DNA from 4 places in the Mesorhizobium sp. P3_A9 genome. Region 1 is predicted to be linked to each of the others. Evidence: predicted binding sites of a transcription regulator. Region 1 holds the regulator's gene; each other region holds the start of a gene.

Region 1 (3,157 bases):
GACATCGGTAAGCTGCTTGCCGGGATTGGACTGCGCATCGGCGGAGATGTACTTGTCGCCGGCGGCCTCGATCGCCTTCTTCATGGCGGCCTCGTCGGTCTTCCAGCGCTCTTCCTGGAAGTTGGACCAGGAAACGCCGATGACCTTGTCCTTCGCCTGCGCGACCGACACAAGCGTCAGCGACATGGCGACACCCGCCAGGATGGCGGCTGTGAATCTCTTCATGATATTCCTCCCTGCGCCGCGTATGGCGCGACCAAACTGGCCCTAAGGCCGGCACAGAGGCTCTATTTTTTCGAGCCTCGAAAAAACACTGATCCAACACCGGAACGCTGTCAACAACGATTCTGATGGATTTTGATGTCCTCATGAATTTTTTTCGAGCCTCGGAATAAATAAATGACAGGACGGGCCGCTTCTGCCAGTATTTGACCGTGTCGCCGGCAGCGTTCGAGGGGCTGGAGGAACCGCGGCGACCGGGAGGATGTGGGAAAACATGTCGGTCGGAATCCGCCACGACGATTTGCGCCGGCGCAACCGCGCGATGGTGATTGCGGCCGTGCGCCGGGCCGGTCGGCCCTCGCGCACCGAGATTGCCGCGACCACCGGCCTCAGCCACTCGACCATATCGGCGATTTCTTCCGACCTGATCGGCGAAGGCATACTGGCCGAAGGCAAGCCGAGCGAGGCCGGCGCACTCAAGCGCGGCCGGCCGCAGGTCGGCCTCGGCCTCAACCCGGAGGCTGCGGCTGTCATGACCGTGGTGCTGTCGCTGAATTTCCTCTCCGTCGCCGTCATCGACTATGCCGGCCAGGTGGTATCGGAAGAACAGCGCCGGCTGGACACGCTGACCATGTCGCGCGAGGCGCTGATCGGCGAATGCGTCGCCATTGTACGGCGCCGCCTCGAGGATCCCGATATCGACGTGCGCAGCGTCGCCCGCATCGCGCTGGCGATCCAGGGCATCACCGACACCGAGGCCCGGGCGATGCTGTGGTCGCCGATCACGCCGCAGACCGACATCGCCTTCGCCGACATCCTCGAGGCAGAGTTCGGCATCCCAGCCACCATGGAGAACGACTGCAACATGATGGCGGTGGCGCTGCGTTGGCGCGATCCCGAGCGCTACCGCGACGACTTCATCGCCATCCTTCTGTCGCACGGCATCGGCATGGGCCTGGTGCTGAAGGGCGAGCTGTTCACCGGTACCCATTCCTCGGGCGGCGAGTTCGGCCACATGATCCATCGGCCAGGCGGCGCGCTCTGCCGCTGCGGACGCCGCGGCTGCGTCGAGGCCTATGCCGGCAACTACGCCATCTGGCGCAACGCCAGGCAGCTCAGCGAGGACACCGAGCCGGTCGCCGATGTCAGCGACGCGCAGATGCGGGCACTGGCCGCGACGGCACGGGAACGCGACGGGCCCGAGCGCGAAGCCTACCGCAAGGCCGGTGAGGCGCTCGGCTACGCCCTCGGCAGCCTGTTCGCGCTGATCGACCCCGCACCCGTCGCGATGGTCGGCGTCAGCGCCGCCGCCTTCGACCTGATCGAGCCGGCATTGCGCGAGGCCATCGCCCAGACGGCCGGCGGCCAGCACTCGAAATCGATTTCCTTCGACACCGAACCGAACGAACTGCCGCTGATCCGCGAAGGCTGCGCCATGCGCGCCCTGACCTTCGTCGACCAGGAGATTTTCGCGCCGGGCGTGCAGGCGAGAGCTGGCACCGGCAAGAACGTTGCCTGAATCAGGTCCCGCTCAATCTTCCCTGATCGCGTAGCCCGCGCCACGAATGGTTCTGATGACATCGGGCATGCGGCCATTGTTGACCGCCTTGCGCAGGCGGCCGACATGCACGTCCACCGTACGCTCGTCGATATAGATCGTCTCGCCCCAGACATTGTCGAGCAACTGGCTGCGCGAGAAGACGCGGCCGGGATGGCGCATCATGAATTCGAGCAGGCGGAACTCGGTCGGCCCGAGCCGGATCTCGCTCTTCTTGCGATAGACCCGGTGCGATTCACGGTCGAGCACGATGTCGCCGACCTTGAGCACGCTGGACAGGACTTCCGGCTTGGCGCGGCGCAGCAGCGCCTTGACGCGAGCCATGAATTCCGGCGTCGAGAACGGCTTGACCAGATAGTCGTCGGCGCCGGTCGAGAGCCCACGGACGCGGTCGCTTTCTTCGCCCCGCGCGGTCAGCATGATGATCGGCAGCCGCTCGGTCTCGGGCCGCATCCGCAGGCGCCGGCAGAGTTCGATGCCGGACACCGCCGGCACCATCCAGTCGAGCACCAGAAGGTCGGGCACGTTCTCCTGCAAGCGGATCTCAGCCTCGTCGCCGCGCGGCACCACCTCCACCTGGTAGCCTTCGGATTCAAGATTGTAACGGAGCAGCACCCCCAGCGGCTCCTCATCCTCCACCACCATGATGCGTGGCGCGATCATTGATTGGTCACCTCTTGCGTCAGGCCGCGGGCGCCGACATCGCCGTCTCGTCCTGCTTGGGACGATTGGCGGGCAACTGCGTGCCGGTCAGGACATAGTAGGCGTTTTCGGCGATGTTGGTCACGTGGTCGCCGATGCGTTCGAGATTCTTGGCGCAGAACAGCAGATGGGTGCAAGCCGTGATGTTGCGCGGATCTTCCATCATGTAGGTCAGCAGTTCGCGGAAGACGGAGGTGTATTTGACGTCGATGCGTTCGTCGTCGGCGCGCAGCTTCGCCAGTGCGGCGGCATCGCGCGCCGCATACTCCTCGATCACGCCCTGCACCTGGATCAGCACCAGCTGCGCCATGGCGTCGATGGAATGCGACAGGTCGCGCGGCGTGGCGCTGAGACCAACGGTGCCGACACGCTTGGCGATGTTCTTGGCAAGATCGCCAATGCGTTCGAGATCGCCGGCCATGCGGATCGAGCCGACGACGTGGCGCAGATCGTCGGCCATCGGCTGGCGCTTGGCGATCAGCGTGATGGCGCGATCGTCGAGTTCGCGCTGGCGCGCATCCATGATGGCGTCGTCGGAGACCACGCGCTGTGCCAGTGCGTTGTCGGAATTCAGCAGCGCCTTGGTGGCGCCGCCGACCATCGAGCCAGCGAGATCGCCCATGTCGCTGATCAGCCTGCTGATCTGTCCGAGATCCTCGTCGAAGGCTGCGACTG
Region 2 (2,737 bases), on a different contig from region 1:
AGCGCGCGGCCGAGGCCGAGCATGACGCCGCCCATGATGCCGATGCGGGTGTAGGGAATGACGACGCGGCGGGTTACTTCCCAGGTGGTGCAACCAATGCCGTAGGCCGATTCCTTCAGCACGGGAGGCACCGTGTCGAAGACGTCCTTGGTGATCGAGGTGATGAACGGCAGCACCATGATGGCCAGGATCATCGACGACGTCAGCAGGCCGATGCCGTAGGGCGGGCCGGCAAACAGGCTGTTGAGGCCGGGAATGCCGTGGAACACGCTGATGACGAAGGGCTGCACCGTCGTCTGCAGGAACGGTGCCAGCACGAACAGGCCCCAGATGCCGTAGATGATCGAAGGGATGCCGGCCAGCAGTTCCACCGCCATGCCGATCGGGCGCCGTAGCGGGCGTGGGCAAAGCTCGGTGAGGAAGACGGCGATGCCGATGCCGAGCGGCACGGCGATCAGGATGGCGATGGCAGAGGTGATGATGGTGCCGTAGATCGGCGCCAGGGCACCGAATTTCTCCGTCACCGGGTTCCAGCTTTCGCTGGTCAGGAAGGAAAAGCCGAAGGTCGAGAGGGCTTGCCAGGAGCCGGCAAACAGCGAGATCGCAACGCCGCCGAGCAGGACCAGCACCAGGATCGCGGCAGCACGGGTCATTCCGTGGAAGATCGAGTCGGTCAGCGCGAAGCGTCGGACGATGGCATCACGCGAACCTCTAACGGCTGGCAAGGCTTCCTGGACAGCGCTCATGTCAAGCTCGGCTCTTTCGAATTGAAGGAAAAGGAGCGCCGCAAGCGCGGCGCTCCTTCAAGGGATGTTACTCGCCGGCGTAGACGGGCTTGCCGTCGGTCTGGATGTCGGTCTTCCACGAAGCCTTGATCAGGTCGACGACGCTGTCGGGGATCGAGACGTAGTCGAGCGCCTTGGCGGTTTCCTTGCCGTCCTTGTAGGCCCAGGCAAAGAACTTCAGGGCTTCGCCGGTGGCGGCGGCATCATCCGGAGCCTTGTGGATCAGCACCCAGGTGGAAGCCGCGATCGGCCAGGTGGCGTCGCCGGGCTCGTTGGTGATGATGACGTTGAAGTTCTTGGCAGTCTTGAAGTCGGCATTCGAAGCGGCAGCGCCGAAGGATTCGAGCGACGGCTCGACGACCTTGCCGGCTGCATTCAGCATCTTGGAGTAGGACAGGTTGTTCTGCTTGGCATAGGCGTATTCGACGTAGCCGATGCCGCCATCCGTCTGCTTGACGGTGTTGGCAACGCCTTCGCTGCCCTTGGCGCCAACGCCCGTCGGCCATTCGACGGCCGTGTCCGAACCAACCTTGTCCTTCCAGTCGGGCGAGAGCTTCACCAGATAGTTGGTGAAGTTGAAGGTGGTGCCCGAGCCGTCCGAACGATGTACGACGGCGATCGCGGTCGACGGCAGGGTGAGGGTGGGGTTCAGCGCCTTGATCGCGGCATCATCCCAGGTGGTGATGGCGCCGAGATAGATCTGGGCAATCGTCTGGCCGTCGAGGACGAGTTCGCCCGGCTTGACGCCGGTGAGGTTGACGATCGGCACGATGCCGCCCATCACCATCGGGAACTGCACGAGGCCGTTCTTTTCCAGGTCGGCGTCAGACATCGGCTTGTCGGTGGCACCGAAAGTCACGGTCTTGGCGATGACCTGCTTGATGCCGCCGCCGGAACCGATCGACTGGTAGTTGAGGCCGATGCCGGTATCCTTCTTGTAGGTGTCGGCCCACTTGGCGAACACCGGGTAGATGAAGGTCGAGCCGGCGCCGGAAAGGTCAGCTGCCATTGCTGCGGAAAGGGTGAAGGTAGACGCTGTAGCCATTGCGATCGCAACGGCCGCCGAGCGGATGAAATGTCTCATGTGGCCTGCTCCTGTTCGGAAGATGGTCTCTCGGCGCGTTTTCCTAACCAGCGCCCGCTGAGGCCAATAGCCTTCGATTATAACAGTCGCATGACAGTTTCGTGTCAGCCCGGTAACGCGTTGCCGGCACTGGAAAAGGCGGTGGCGTCGGGCGATCATGGCCTGATCCGAGTTTGCCCCCGGAATCAGTGGCTTGAGCCATCCACCGGCTCGAGCCGCCGCCGGATTCGGCGGGGCTTTTTCAGGTGAAGAAAATCCGGACGGGAGTGCGCTGCTCAAGACCAGAGCGTGTCATGGCCGGGCCATCGCCAAAAACAGGTCCGTTGGGGTAGGTTGACGCTGTTCCATACTGGCGGTCGCTGCTCCCGCCCGTAACTGCAAGGGCGGAATTCGATGTTGCCATTGTCCCGGCTCGGCGCGGCCTTTGATATGGTGCGATCGCACCATAGGCATTGCACGCAGGGGTAGCAGCAAATCGGCGATTGATTCCCTCGGCTTGCCTCCTCGGATCCCTGAAACCACGCGGCCGGATGCTATCCCGCGTTGCGTTGGACCTGGCTGCCGGCGCCGATCCAGCGCTCGACTTTCTCCAGCAGGGCCCTGGGGCTGATCGGCTTTGGCAGATAGTCGTCCATGCCCGCCTCCAGGCAGCGCTCGCGYTCGCCCTTKAGCGCATGCGCGGTGACGCCGACGATCGGSACATGCGTYCCGSTRTCRTSRTCCAGCCGGCGYATSGCGGCSGTSGCRTCGAGCCCGRTCATCTCKGGCATCGAGACATCCATCAGGATCATGCYCGGARTGAGCRMGCCGAAYGCGTCGAGCGCCTTGCGGCCYTTGCCGACGATCTCGAAGCCGTAGCCGGTCTCGC
Region 3 (5,756 bases), on a different contig from region 1:
AACGCCAACCTCACCGTCGTCACCGATGCGCTGGTCACCGGCGTGACGCTGGAAAACGGCGCGGCGAGCGGCCTTGCCTACACCACGTCGGACGGCAAAAGCCATGCGGCGACGGCAAAGGCCGAGGTGATCCTCACCGCTGGCGCGCTGGCGACCCCGAAACTGATGATGCTGTCGGGCCTGGGGCCGGCCGAACATCTGGCGTCGCTCGGCATTCCCGTCATCCGCGACATGCCCGCGGTCGGCCGCGACCTGCAGGACCATGTCGCCGCTCCCGTCTATGCGCTGACACGCCGGCCGATCTCGCTGCTGGGCGAAGACCGCGGCCTGCGGGCGCTACGCCACGGTCTGCAATACCTGCTGTTCCGGACCGGCCTGCTCACCTCCAACGTCGTCGAGAGCGGCGGCTTCTTCGATACCGATGGCGACGGAAGACCCGACATCCAGTTCCACGTCCTGCCGATGATGATCGAAAGCGCCGAACACGGCTCGATCGAACGCCACGGCATGGAGCTCAACCCGTGTGTACTGCGGCCGAAATCGCGCGGCACGGTCGGCCTGCGCTCGCGCGATGCGGCCGACCCGATCCGTTTCACCACCGGCTTCCTGTCCGATCCGGACGATCTCGCCCTTCTGCTCGCCGGCATGAAGATCGCCCGCAATATCCTGCGCCAGCCGGCGCTGCGGGCGGTGATCGCCGAGGAACTATCGCCGGGCGAGGACGCCGATCTTTCCGATCAATCCATCGTCGATCACATCCTTGAGCACGCCAAGACCGTCTATCACCCCTGCGGCACCTGCCGGATGGGCAGCGACGACGACGCGGTGGTCGATCCTCAACTGCGCGTGCGCGGCGTCCCGCGCCTGCGCATCTGCGACGCCTCGATCATGCCGCGCCTGATCAGCGGCAACACCAACGCCCCGGTGATCATGATCGCCGACCGCTGCGCCGATTTTATTCTCGGGGTGTAGCCAGGCTGCGCAGTCCTTGGCGTTCGCCGCCTGCGCCAGCACGTTGAGCAGCCTGCTGTCCCTGGTGCCGGTCCTGGTGCTATGCCTGCTCGCGCAGCGCATCATCGTCGATGCGCTGGCGCCGGGCCTGGGCGAAAACCAGAAGGCGAAAAAGCAGGGACCATGAGCACAGTCATCGTTGTCGGCCATGTCAACTACGACCAGGTCTGGTCGCTGTCCTCGCCCCTCGCCTCGGGCGCGCGCATTGTCTATTCCAACCGCAGCGTCAGGCTCGGCGGCGGCGGCTTCCATACCGGCACACAACTGGCCAGGCTCGGCAACCATGTTCGGCTGATCAGCAATCTGATGGACGACGACCATGGCCGGGCAGCGCTCGCCACATTGCAGGCGAGCGGCATCGATACCGGCACCGTCACCATCTGGGCCGGCGAAACCCGGTTTACCGAAATCCTGCTCGAGCCGAATGGCGAGCGCACCATTTTGAACCCCGGCGGCCAGATGCGCCCGCCCTTCGCCGCACCGGAGCCTGTCAGCGGCGACGCCGCCTATCTCAACGCCCTGGTGCTCGATACCGGCCTCATCGCCTCTCTGAAGACGATTCCGCTTGTCATTTCGCAATTTCCGCTGCGCAGCGCCTCGCCGCGTCCGGCCGACATCGTCATCGGATCGCGCGCCGACTTTCCCGGCGAGGACACGCGAGCGATCTGGGAGCGAGCAACAGGGATCGCCGGGCCACGCTTGAAGACACTGGTGCTGACCGATGGAACGCGCCCGATATCGCTCTATGACGGCAAGGTGCTGAACCACGTCACGCCGTTGAAGCAGGTCTCCGTGCCCGACACGATCGGTGCCGGCGACTGCTTCACCGGGGTCTTCCTGCACGGCCTGCTACAAGGGCTCAGCCTCGAGCTTTCCGCCGAACAGGCCAGCCAGCAAACCGCCGAATGGCTGTCGGAACGATCCCGTACCGGCTGAGCCAAGCGCTCCGGGAACACCGGCTTTCATGAAAATGTCATAAAAATCAAATGGAAACCGGCATTCGAGTGAACTAGAAAACATCGCAATGATCCTGGAGAGATCGTGATCGAGGCGCGGCAAGCCGGCGCATCATCGCCATGATCCTGGTCTTCCACACCCCGACGATGTCGCCCACCTTGTCGATCGAAGAGAACCCTGATGTGGCTGAGTGAATTCGAAATTGTCCTGCGCGACCGCGTCATCCCGAACGGCGCGATCAGGATCGAGAACGGCCGGATCGCCGAGATTCGCGACAAGCCTGTCGAGCATGCCGACATCGAAGGCGGCGGCCGCCTGCTGCTGCCCGGCTTCATCGACATGCATGGCGACATGGTCGAGAAGGAAGTCGAGCCGCGCACCGGCGTGCATGTGCCGATGCGGATCGGCATTGCCGAGCTCGACAAGAAGCTCGCCTCCTGCGGCATCACCACTGCCTATGCCGCGCTTTCCTTCATCGGCGCCAGCGTCACCAGTGGCGTGCTGCGCTCGGAAGACCATACGACCGATATCATCGACACCATTGCCGGCATGAAGGACGATTTGCTGGTCGACCACCGCATCCATGCCCGCTTCGAAGTGACCTTCGCCCCGGCGCTTCCCATGCTGCAGAAGTTGATGGATGCCGGCAGGCTGCATTTGATCTCGCTGATGGATCACACGCCCGGACAGGGACAATACCGCGACGTCGAACTCTACATCGCCCGCATCGCCAAGGAGCGCGGCATGTCCGTCGCGAACGCATCCGAGGTCGTCGGCAAGCGCATCGCCGGCCGTAACGGCCAGGGCGATGTGTTGAACGCCCTGCAGGATCTGTCGGCGCGTGCGCAAGCCGCCGGCATCGTGCTTGCCTCGCATGACGACGACACGCTGGAAAAGGTGGAACTGGTCCACGGCCTGGGTGCTGCGCTCTCAGAATTCCCGGTGACCCTGGAAGCGGCGCAGGAAGCCCGCAGGCTCGGCATGCACACCGCCATGGGCGCGCCCAACGCACTGCGCGGCGAGTCCTATTCCGGCAATCTTTCCGCCCGCCAGGCCTACGAGGCCGGGCTGCTCGACATGCTGGCCAGCGACTATCACCCCGCCTCGATCCTGCCGGCCGTGCTTGGTCTGGCGGAGCTGCGCGACGATGGCCTCGCGGCGGCGGCAGCGCTGACAAGCGCCAACCCGGCCTACGCCCTGGGGCTCACCGATCGCGGCGCTATCGAGACCGGCCTTCTGGCCGATCTTGTCGTCGCCGACCGCCAGCCGGTGCCGCGAGTGCGTGCCACCTTCCGCGCCGGCCGCATGATCTACGGCGACGGCACGCTGAGCCATCGCCGATTGCAGCCGTTCGCGGTTTTCGAGGAACTTGAACTGGTCTAGTCTTGAACTGGTCTAGTCAAACGTCGAGCGCGACCATCATGCCGCGCACTTCAGCCATTTCCAGCAGCAGGTCTTGCAGGGTTTCGACGGCCAGCGTCGCACCGGTTATGGCCAGCAGCTCGGTAATACTCTCTCTCATGGAAATGACCGCCATTCCGGTTTTCTCGGAAAGCAGCCGTCCGATGGCGGCGCGGATCAGAGCATTCTGGTCAGGCATGATTCCCCTTTCATGCTGGATGACGATATAAGTTTTTCTTCAACGGTATGCTTTTTGCGCAACTTCTGCGAGCCTCAGCTTACGTCTGCAAGCCGTTTTGGTGTGTCGGATCTGTATTATTTGTCTGACAGTTGCTCAGCGATGACAGCGAAGGCGGCGCCCACGGCTTGCCGTCCGCTTCCATGGCTGCAAGCAGGACCAGCGGCACTTGGTACCGGTAGCGCCCGATGAATGTCCTGCCTCCCTGCATTGCCGGCAATTGCGTGTCGAAAATGGAATACCTGCCCGACGGCTCGTTCAGGATCTCAAAGCGGTCCAATGCAACCTCGTGTTCCCCCCCTGAGAAAATCCCTAACGCACACCGCCCGCCGAAAGTTGCAACGGCTGATGCTTCTTTTATGACCATGGAACGGATGTGCCACTGGCGCCGGCCGACATGCGAGCGATGTCGTGCGGCGGAGCGGTGAAAATCACTTCGCACCATTTTAAATCTTGACGCGTGTCAATTTTTTCTGAAACATGCGCAAACGCCGGCAAGGCATCAGCCGGCGCTCTGGGAGGAGCAATGCCTGACATGAACGAGCGCCCGCACCGGGCCACGAGCCGCATATCCAGCGGCTGGCAGCGATGTGTCGGCAGTTCGTGACACCAAGCGTTGGGGTCGCTTGCGTCCTGTCGGCCATTTCGTTCGCCGAACACCGAAACTGATGCGACGGCACATCAAACAATAAGGAGGAGGAAAACCATGAGCGTATTTAATGGCTTAAAGCTCGGCACAGGACTGCTTGGCGCGGGCCTGCTGGCAACCATCGTCTCGGCCCATGCCGAGGACGCGGCGAAGGTCGCGGCCATCGTCAAGGGCCTCGACAACCCCTTTTTCCAAACCATGCAGAAGGGCATCGAGGAGCAGGGCAAGGCCAACGGCGTCAATGTCAGCGTCCAGGCCGCCGCCAATATGGGCGACGCCACCGGCCAGGCCGATCGCCTGACCGCAATGGCCATGCAGGATTTCGATTGCTATCTGGTCAACCCGATCAGCGTCTCCAACCTCGTCCAGGCATTGGTGCCGGTCGCCCAGAAGAAGAAGCCGATCGTCAACATCGACTCGACCATCGACGCCGAACAGGCCAAGGCCGCCGGCTTTGCCGTCTCCACCTATATCGGCACCGACAATGTCGCCGCCGGCGCGCTGGCCGGCGAGGAAATGCTGAAGCTGGTGCCGAAGGGCGCCAAGGTCGCGCTGATCGCCGGTATCGTCGGCGATGTCGGCTCCAACGCCCGCATCAAGGGCTTCAAGCAGGCTGTCGAAGGCAAGCTCGAGGTGGTGGTGATGGTGAGCGCCGACTGGGATCGTGAGAAGGCGTTGACCGCCGCCACCGACATCCTCGCCGCCCATCCCGATCTCGCCGGATTCTTCGCCGCCAACGACATCATGGCGCTCGGCGTCGAACGCGCCGTGCAGACCTCCGGCAAGGACGTCAAGGTGATCGGCCTCGACGGCATCGTCGATGCGCTGAAGTCGATCGCGGCAGGCGAGCTCACGGCCACCGTGGCGCAATATCCCTATGTCGTCGGCGCCATGGGGGTCGAAGCCTGTGCGCTGGCCGCCAAGGGCAAGGAACTGCCCGCCAACGTGCCCGCACCTGTGCTCCTGATCAACAAGGCCAATGCCGATGCCTCGCTGACGAATTTTCCGCGCCCCGGCGGCGATTATCCCGATCCCTTCCGCGAGATGCTGAAGTGAGCAATTCCACAGACAACGCGCCCGTCGCCCATTCGGCGGGCGCGGCGGAGGAGAGCCGCCCCTCCCTGTCGGCTCTCCTCCTGGATCCTTCCTTTTGGGCCGACTGGGCATCCGTCGTCGGCCTGGTCGGTCTCGTCATCGTCTTCGGCATCGCCCAGCCGGTCTTTCTCAGCGTCGCCAATTTGCAGGCGCTGTTGCTGGCGTCGGCGATCTTGACCGTGCTGTCGATCGGCCAGACCTTCGTGGTGGCGACCTCAGGCATCGACCTGTCGCTGGCCGCCGCCGTCATGCTTGGCGCCATCGTGCTTGGCCTCGTCAATGCGGTAGGCTACGGTATCTTCATCGCCTGCGTGCTCGCGGTACTCGCCACCAGCGCCATCGGCTTCCTCAACGGCCTGATCATCACCGTCGGCAAAATTCCCGATTTCGTGGTGACGCTCGGCA
Region 4 (4,970 bases), on a different contig from region 1:
ATAATCCGTTGATGGCGCTCGACAGGAGCCCTGATTTGCGGAAGCAATGGCGGCAATTCGATGACATAAGGGTCGGGCGAAAGCCTGGGAAGAAGCAGATGCGGATCATCGTCAAGATCGTCAAATGGCTGCTTGGCCTGATCGTGCTGGCGGTCGCCGCGCTGTTTGCCTGGCTTTACATCGCGCCACCGGAATTGATCCGCGTCGGTTCCGGCTATTCGGCCAAGATCGTCTGCTCGAACGTCTTCATTGCCGGGCGCGACCCCAATGAGGTTCTTGCAGTGGATGTGCAGGCGCCCGGACACCCGCTGCTGCGGCTGATGCGGGTCTCGGTCGACAAGAACCGAGGCACCGTCTCCGCCGGCCTGCTTGGCTTCCTCGGCAAGAGCGAGGCGGTTTCCCGCGACGGGCTGGGTTGCGCCTCGGTTCCCGACGGCGATGTCGGCAAGGCACGGCGCACGGCGGTCCATGCCGAGCCGTCGGCGACCAGCCAGGATACGCTGTGGCCGGAAGGTGAGCGGGTCGACGCGTCACAGGATCCGGTGATTGCCAAACTGCTCGATGACGCGGCGCTGACCGGCACCGGCATGCGTGCCGTGGTGGTGGTCAAGAACGGCCGTGTCGTCGCCGAACGCTACGGCGACGGCTTTTCCGCCAAGACGCCGCTGCTCGGTTGGTCAATGACCAAGACAGTGAACGCCGCCATCATCGGCACGCTGGTTAAGGACGGCAAGATGGCCGTCGACAACAAGGGCCTGTTCGCGCCGTGGAAGGCCGACGGCCGCGCCGCCATCAGCCTTGCCGACATGATGGCGATGTCGAGCGGGCTGGAGTTCAACGAGGATTATGGCGACGTCGCCGATGTCACGCGCATGCTCTATCTAGAACCGGACATGGCGGGCTTTGCCGAATCAAAGCCGCTGACCGGCGAAGTCGGCAAGGTGTTTTCCTATTCGAGCGGCACGGCGGTGATGCTGTCGCGGCTGTGGCAGGATGCGATCGGTGACAAGGCCAAGGCGCTGACATGGCCGCGCAATGCGCTGTTCGAGCCGCTCGGCATGCATAGCGCGGTGCTCGAAACCGACGAGCAAGGCACCTTCGTCGGCTCATCCTATCTCTACGCCACAGCGCATGACTGGGCCCGCTTCGGCCAGTTCCTGCTGCAAGGCGGGGTCTGGAACGGCAACCAGGTCCTGCCGGCCGGCTTCGTCGACTGGATGCGCGAGCCGGCGCCCGCCTCGAAAGTCTATGGCAAGGGCCAGTTGTGGATCGAGGCGCCGGGCGATGAGGACAACCCGGGCGCCGGTGTCGCCGCCGGCCTGCCCAAGGATACCTACTGGATGGAAGGGCATGACGGGCAGACGGTCACCATCATTCCGTCGGAGCAATTGGTGGTGGTGCGGCTCGGGCTGACCCCGGCCAAGCTCGGCTACCGGCCGCAGACGATGGTGGGCGCGCTGGTGAAGGCGCTCAAATAACTTACCGAGGGGAGATCAAGGTTGGGTGTTCTAAGTGTCGGCGATGATCTGCCTGTATGGGGAGGCGGCCGACGAATAATCTATTCGATTATCGAGTACGCGATCAGCACGACCGGCGAGAGAGCTTACCTAACCAAACTCAAGGAGAGCTTCGACAATCGCTATAATCATGCCGATCTGGGCGCATTGACCCAACATGAGTTAAGCGAATTTCGGGACGCCGCGGCAAGCTATGCGCGAAACACTCAATGGAAGCGGGAAGGATTTAACGACTGCGAAGAGCTAATGCAGGAACTTCTACGTCTCGTGGATGCACGCCTGAAACAACTCACGACGCATTGAGAGGCCCGCCGATCACCGCTAACCATGCATAGCCGCGATAAAGCGTACGGAAACGGAAGGTTGCGCCGGTTCGTCGGGATTCCGATTCAAGGACCTCGCGCAAGAATTCACGCGGCGAGACGTGGAATTTTCTAAGCCAGCCGCGCAGCAAGGTCCGGAACCAGCCCGGCAAACCTTCCTGCTGGCCGAAATCGACGACATGCAGCGAGCCGTTGGGGGAAAGTGCCGCCAATGCTGCCGACACCGTCTTTTCCCAACCGGGGATCATCGACAGCGAATAGGAGACGAAGACGCGGTCGAACCGTTCGATGCCGTAGAGAGCCTTGGCGTCGAAATCGGTGGCGTCGCCCCTTGCCAGCGTGACGCGGCTGGACAGGCCTTCGCGGTCGATCGCCTTGCCGGCCGTCTCCAGCATTTCGGCCGAGATATCGAGGCCGAAGAAGCGGGCATCGGGATAGCGGTGGGCGGCGAGGATGATGTTGCGGCCGGTGCCGCAGCCGAGTTCCAGAACGGTGCCGCCGGCCGGCACCCCCAGCCCATCGATGAGCCGGTCGCGGCCGAGAAGATAGTATTTGCGGGTCAGGTCGTAGATATGGCGCTGCCAGCGGTAGACGCCGTCCATCAGTTCGGCGTGGCTGGCCGGCAACTCCGTCGTGCTCATGCGGGGCGCTTCACATAGAGGTGGAAACCGCCATAGATGGCGGAACGGTCGCGGGCCGAGAATTCGCGCGAGGCCTCGTCCTGATAATCCCACTGGTCGAGCAGCGAGGTCGAGACGCGGCCCGGCAGCAGGCTGGGCTCAGCGGCGGTGCGGAAGATAACGCGGGCACCGACCGAAGCGGTGCGGCTGATTTCCGACCACAGCGCATTGAGCTGGTCGTCGGTCATCCAGTCCTGGGCATCGAGCAGGATGAAGCGGTCGACGGTGCCGGCATCCTTGCCGGCGAGGAATTCGATCAGATTGGCATGGTGGATGGCAACGCGGTCGATATTGCCGCGGATGGTGTCGTAATTCTGCTTTTCCAGATAGGCGGGCAGGGCGGCCTCGCCGGGATTTGGATAGCGGCGGGCAAAGGCCTGCCAGGCGAAGTAATTGTTTTCCAGGGGAAAATCGCAGGCGAGCTTTTCCAGCCGGGCCTTCAGCACGCTGGCCATGGTGCCGTCGCCGGAGGTGATCAGCGAATCATACTGCGCCGGCGGGATGCCGAGGCCGAACAGCGAAGCCTTGCGCGACGTCGCCCATTTCAGCAGCGGCTTGTCGAAGACCGGCGCCAGCTCCTCGTTGAAGAAGCGGCGCTGCTCGCTGATGTTTTTGGCTTCCATCATGCGCGCCGGATTGACGCCGAAGAATTTGGCCGTGCGATGGCCCATGGCGATGAACAGGCCAAGCAGGCCGGTCTGGTAGAAATTGCGGTCGAAAACACCGATGCGCCGGCGACCGCGCCAGTTGCGGTGCTCCCAATAATGGCGGCTGACGGGATCGAGATGCGGCGCTATGAAACGGTCGTAGGCTTGCGAATTATGGCTGGTGTCGGCGGCGCCGAAGAAGCGGAACAGGTCGCCCTGCGAGGGCAGGCGGCGCACCGCCTCCAGCTTCATGCGGTTCAGCGCGATGTGCGCGGCGTTGAGGTCGACGGCGTCGATCCGTGCCGGCGAGCGGGTGAGGTAGGCCAGGATGTTGCAGCCGCCCGACGCGATGGTGACGACGCGATGGCCCTGGCCAAGCTGCATCGCCTCCATGTCGACATCGGGGTCTTCCCATATCTGCGGATAGACGAGGCCGGAAAACAGGAAGGCGAACAGCCGCTCGGAAATGCCGGCTTTCGAAAGCGCGCGGTTCTGGTAGACGGCTTTTCCAACTTCCTTGCCGCGGCGAAAAACCAGATCTGCGGAAACGTCCGTCATGACAAAGTGATTCCCCATTTGCTTTGKCGCAAGCGGGTAGCGCAGGGTCATGACAGGCCGGTGACAGCCTGTTGACGCTGGGTCGGGGCTTGGCGAACCCGCCCAGGGGTACCGATAAGGGGTGCCGAGGCCGACACGGCGTCGGCCCCGTTATCTCGCTGAGGTAAATGGGTAGCGTCGATGTGACGGATAACTAGGCCTTCACAGCGTTGATTACCCAGAAATCCGAAGCCATGCTTCCATCGGTCAGATAAGCGTATGGCATGAAGAAGTAACCCTTCTTGCCGACACTGGATCCCCAGGAATTCCGGATTTTGAAAAGGCTGGTTGCGTTGTCATATCCGACACACATCACGGCATGGCCACCGACGACGCTGTCATTTGCACTGGGCAGGGAAATGGTGGCCGGTCTGGGATTTTGAGAATACCAGCTGTCAAATACCGTGAATCCGAAGACAAACGGAAATCCTGCCGCGAGGCAACCTCTGAGCTGATTGAGAGTCGGGGTCAGCCGTTGATAGCTGGTGATGACATATTTGCCGGCGTCATCGTAACAAATCTTCTTGGGCTGCGTCGCCGGCTTGGAATTCTTGGGAAACGGCCCGCCGTCGTAGGTGGCTGGCGTGTCGTCATAGGGCCATTCAATTTCCGGACAGACTCCCTGTTTTTGCAGGCTTTTTATTCCATCTCTGATCTGCGCCCCTGAGTCACTCGCCACATGACCTTCGATCTTGCGTTCATTGTAGTAGATAAAGAGGCGCGACGGCACGAAATCGGGCGCTTGGTTGTTCTTCAGCCTGTCGAACTGCACTGCACCGGCCAGCGCGTTGGCAGTACAGGATCCAATGCGGCCTTGGTCATAGACCGGAAACTCAGGCTTGAGGTCTACTGTTTCTGGAATCGCCTTCAATTGGCTGAGCGGGGCGCTGTATAGTTGGTCTCTTGGATCCGGAAGATCCCTTACCCACCCGAGGCCACTGCTCTTTCTTCCTGTCGGAGCCGTAGTTGGTGTGACGTTCTTGGCCATGGAAACCTCCCCTCCTGCCATTCAGAATAATACGCTACAGCGAAACGCTATTTACTTCTATAGTAGCCAGATGCCTGCAGTGATCTGTTCTTGTAGGCGTAGGATGGGAATAATCATCATTTACAAGAAAATATTGATGCCTCTTAATGATCCTTGAGAGGTGATCACTTGCTTGTGATTTGTCATTTTTCTTCGTAGATGTCCCCTTATTCCAAGAG

The links. The regulator PhoB, encoded in region 1, activates phosphate uptake and scavenging genes when phosphate is short. The targets are predictions, from matches to a motif close to TGTCATNNANCTGTCAT.
Region 2: pstS (phosphate ABC transporter substrate-binding protein PstS) is a predicted target of PhoB. The motif match lies at 1,949-1,965, and genes of this name have one in related genera.
Region 3: AC1DX0_RS15310 (alpha-D-ribose 1-methylphosphonate 5-triphosphate diphosphatase) is a predicted target of PhoB. The motif match lies at 1,972-1,988, and genes of this name have one in related genera.
Region 4: AC1DX0_RS22105 (BtaA family protein) is a predicted target of PhoB. The motif match lies at 3,786-3,802, and genes of this name have one in related genera.

What each region holds. Positions count from the first base shown of each region.
Region 1 covers NZ_JBFUGJ010000236.1:4,614-7,770, forward strand. The annotation lists gene xylF (D-xylose ABC transporter substrate-binding protein) at 1-225, opposite strand, end outside; gene AC1DX0_RS25045 (ROK family protein) at 497-1,741, shown strand; gene phoB (phosphate regulon transcriptional regulator PhoB) at 1,754-2,443, opposite strand; gene phoU (phosphate signaling complex protein PhoU) at 2,463-3,157, opposite strand, start outside.
Region 2 covers NZ_JBFUGJ010000158.1:133-2,869, forward strand. The annotation lists partial or broken gene pstC (phosphate ABC transporter permease subunit PstC) at 1-746, opposite strand, end outside; gene pstS (phosphate ABC transporter substrate-binding protein PstS) at 814-1,869, opposite strand; gene AC1DX0_RS20490 (PAS domain-containing protein) at 2,403-2,737, opposite strand, start outside.
Region 3 covers NZ_JBFUGJ010000094.1:3,376-9,131, forward strand. The annotation lists gene AC1DX0_RS15295 (GMC family oxidoreductase) at 1-972, shown strand, start outside; gene AC1DX0_RS15300 (hypothetical protein) at 989-1,138, shown strand; gene AC1DX0_RS15305 (PfkB family carbohydrate kinase) at 1,135-1,947, shown strand; gene AC1DX0_RS15310 (alpha-D-ribose 1-methylphosphonate 5-triphosphate diphosphatase) at 2,149-3,351, shown strand; gene AC1DX0_RS15315 (hypothetical protein) at 3,368-3,568, opposite strand; gene AC1DX0_RS15320 (hypothetical protein) at 3,648-3,887, opposite strand; gene AC1DX0_RS15325 (sugar ABC transporter substrate-binding protein) at 4,314-5,312, shown strand; gene AC1DX0_RS15330 (ABC transporter permease) at 5,309-5,756, shown strand, end outside.
Region 4 covers NZ_JBFUGJ010000184.1:311-5,280, reverse strand. The annotation lists gene AC1DX0_RS22120 (serine hydrolase domain-containing protein) at 99-1,478, shown strand; gene AC1DX0_RS22115 (hypothetical protein) at 1,500-1,820, shown strand; gene AC1DX0_RS22110 (class I SAM-dependent methyltransferase) at 1,807-2,481, opposite strand; gene AC1DX0_RS22105 (BtaA family protein) at 2,478-3,776, opposite strand; gene AC1DX0_RS22100 (C1 family peptidase) at 3,919-4,752, opposite strand.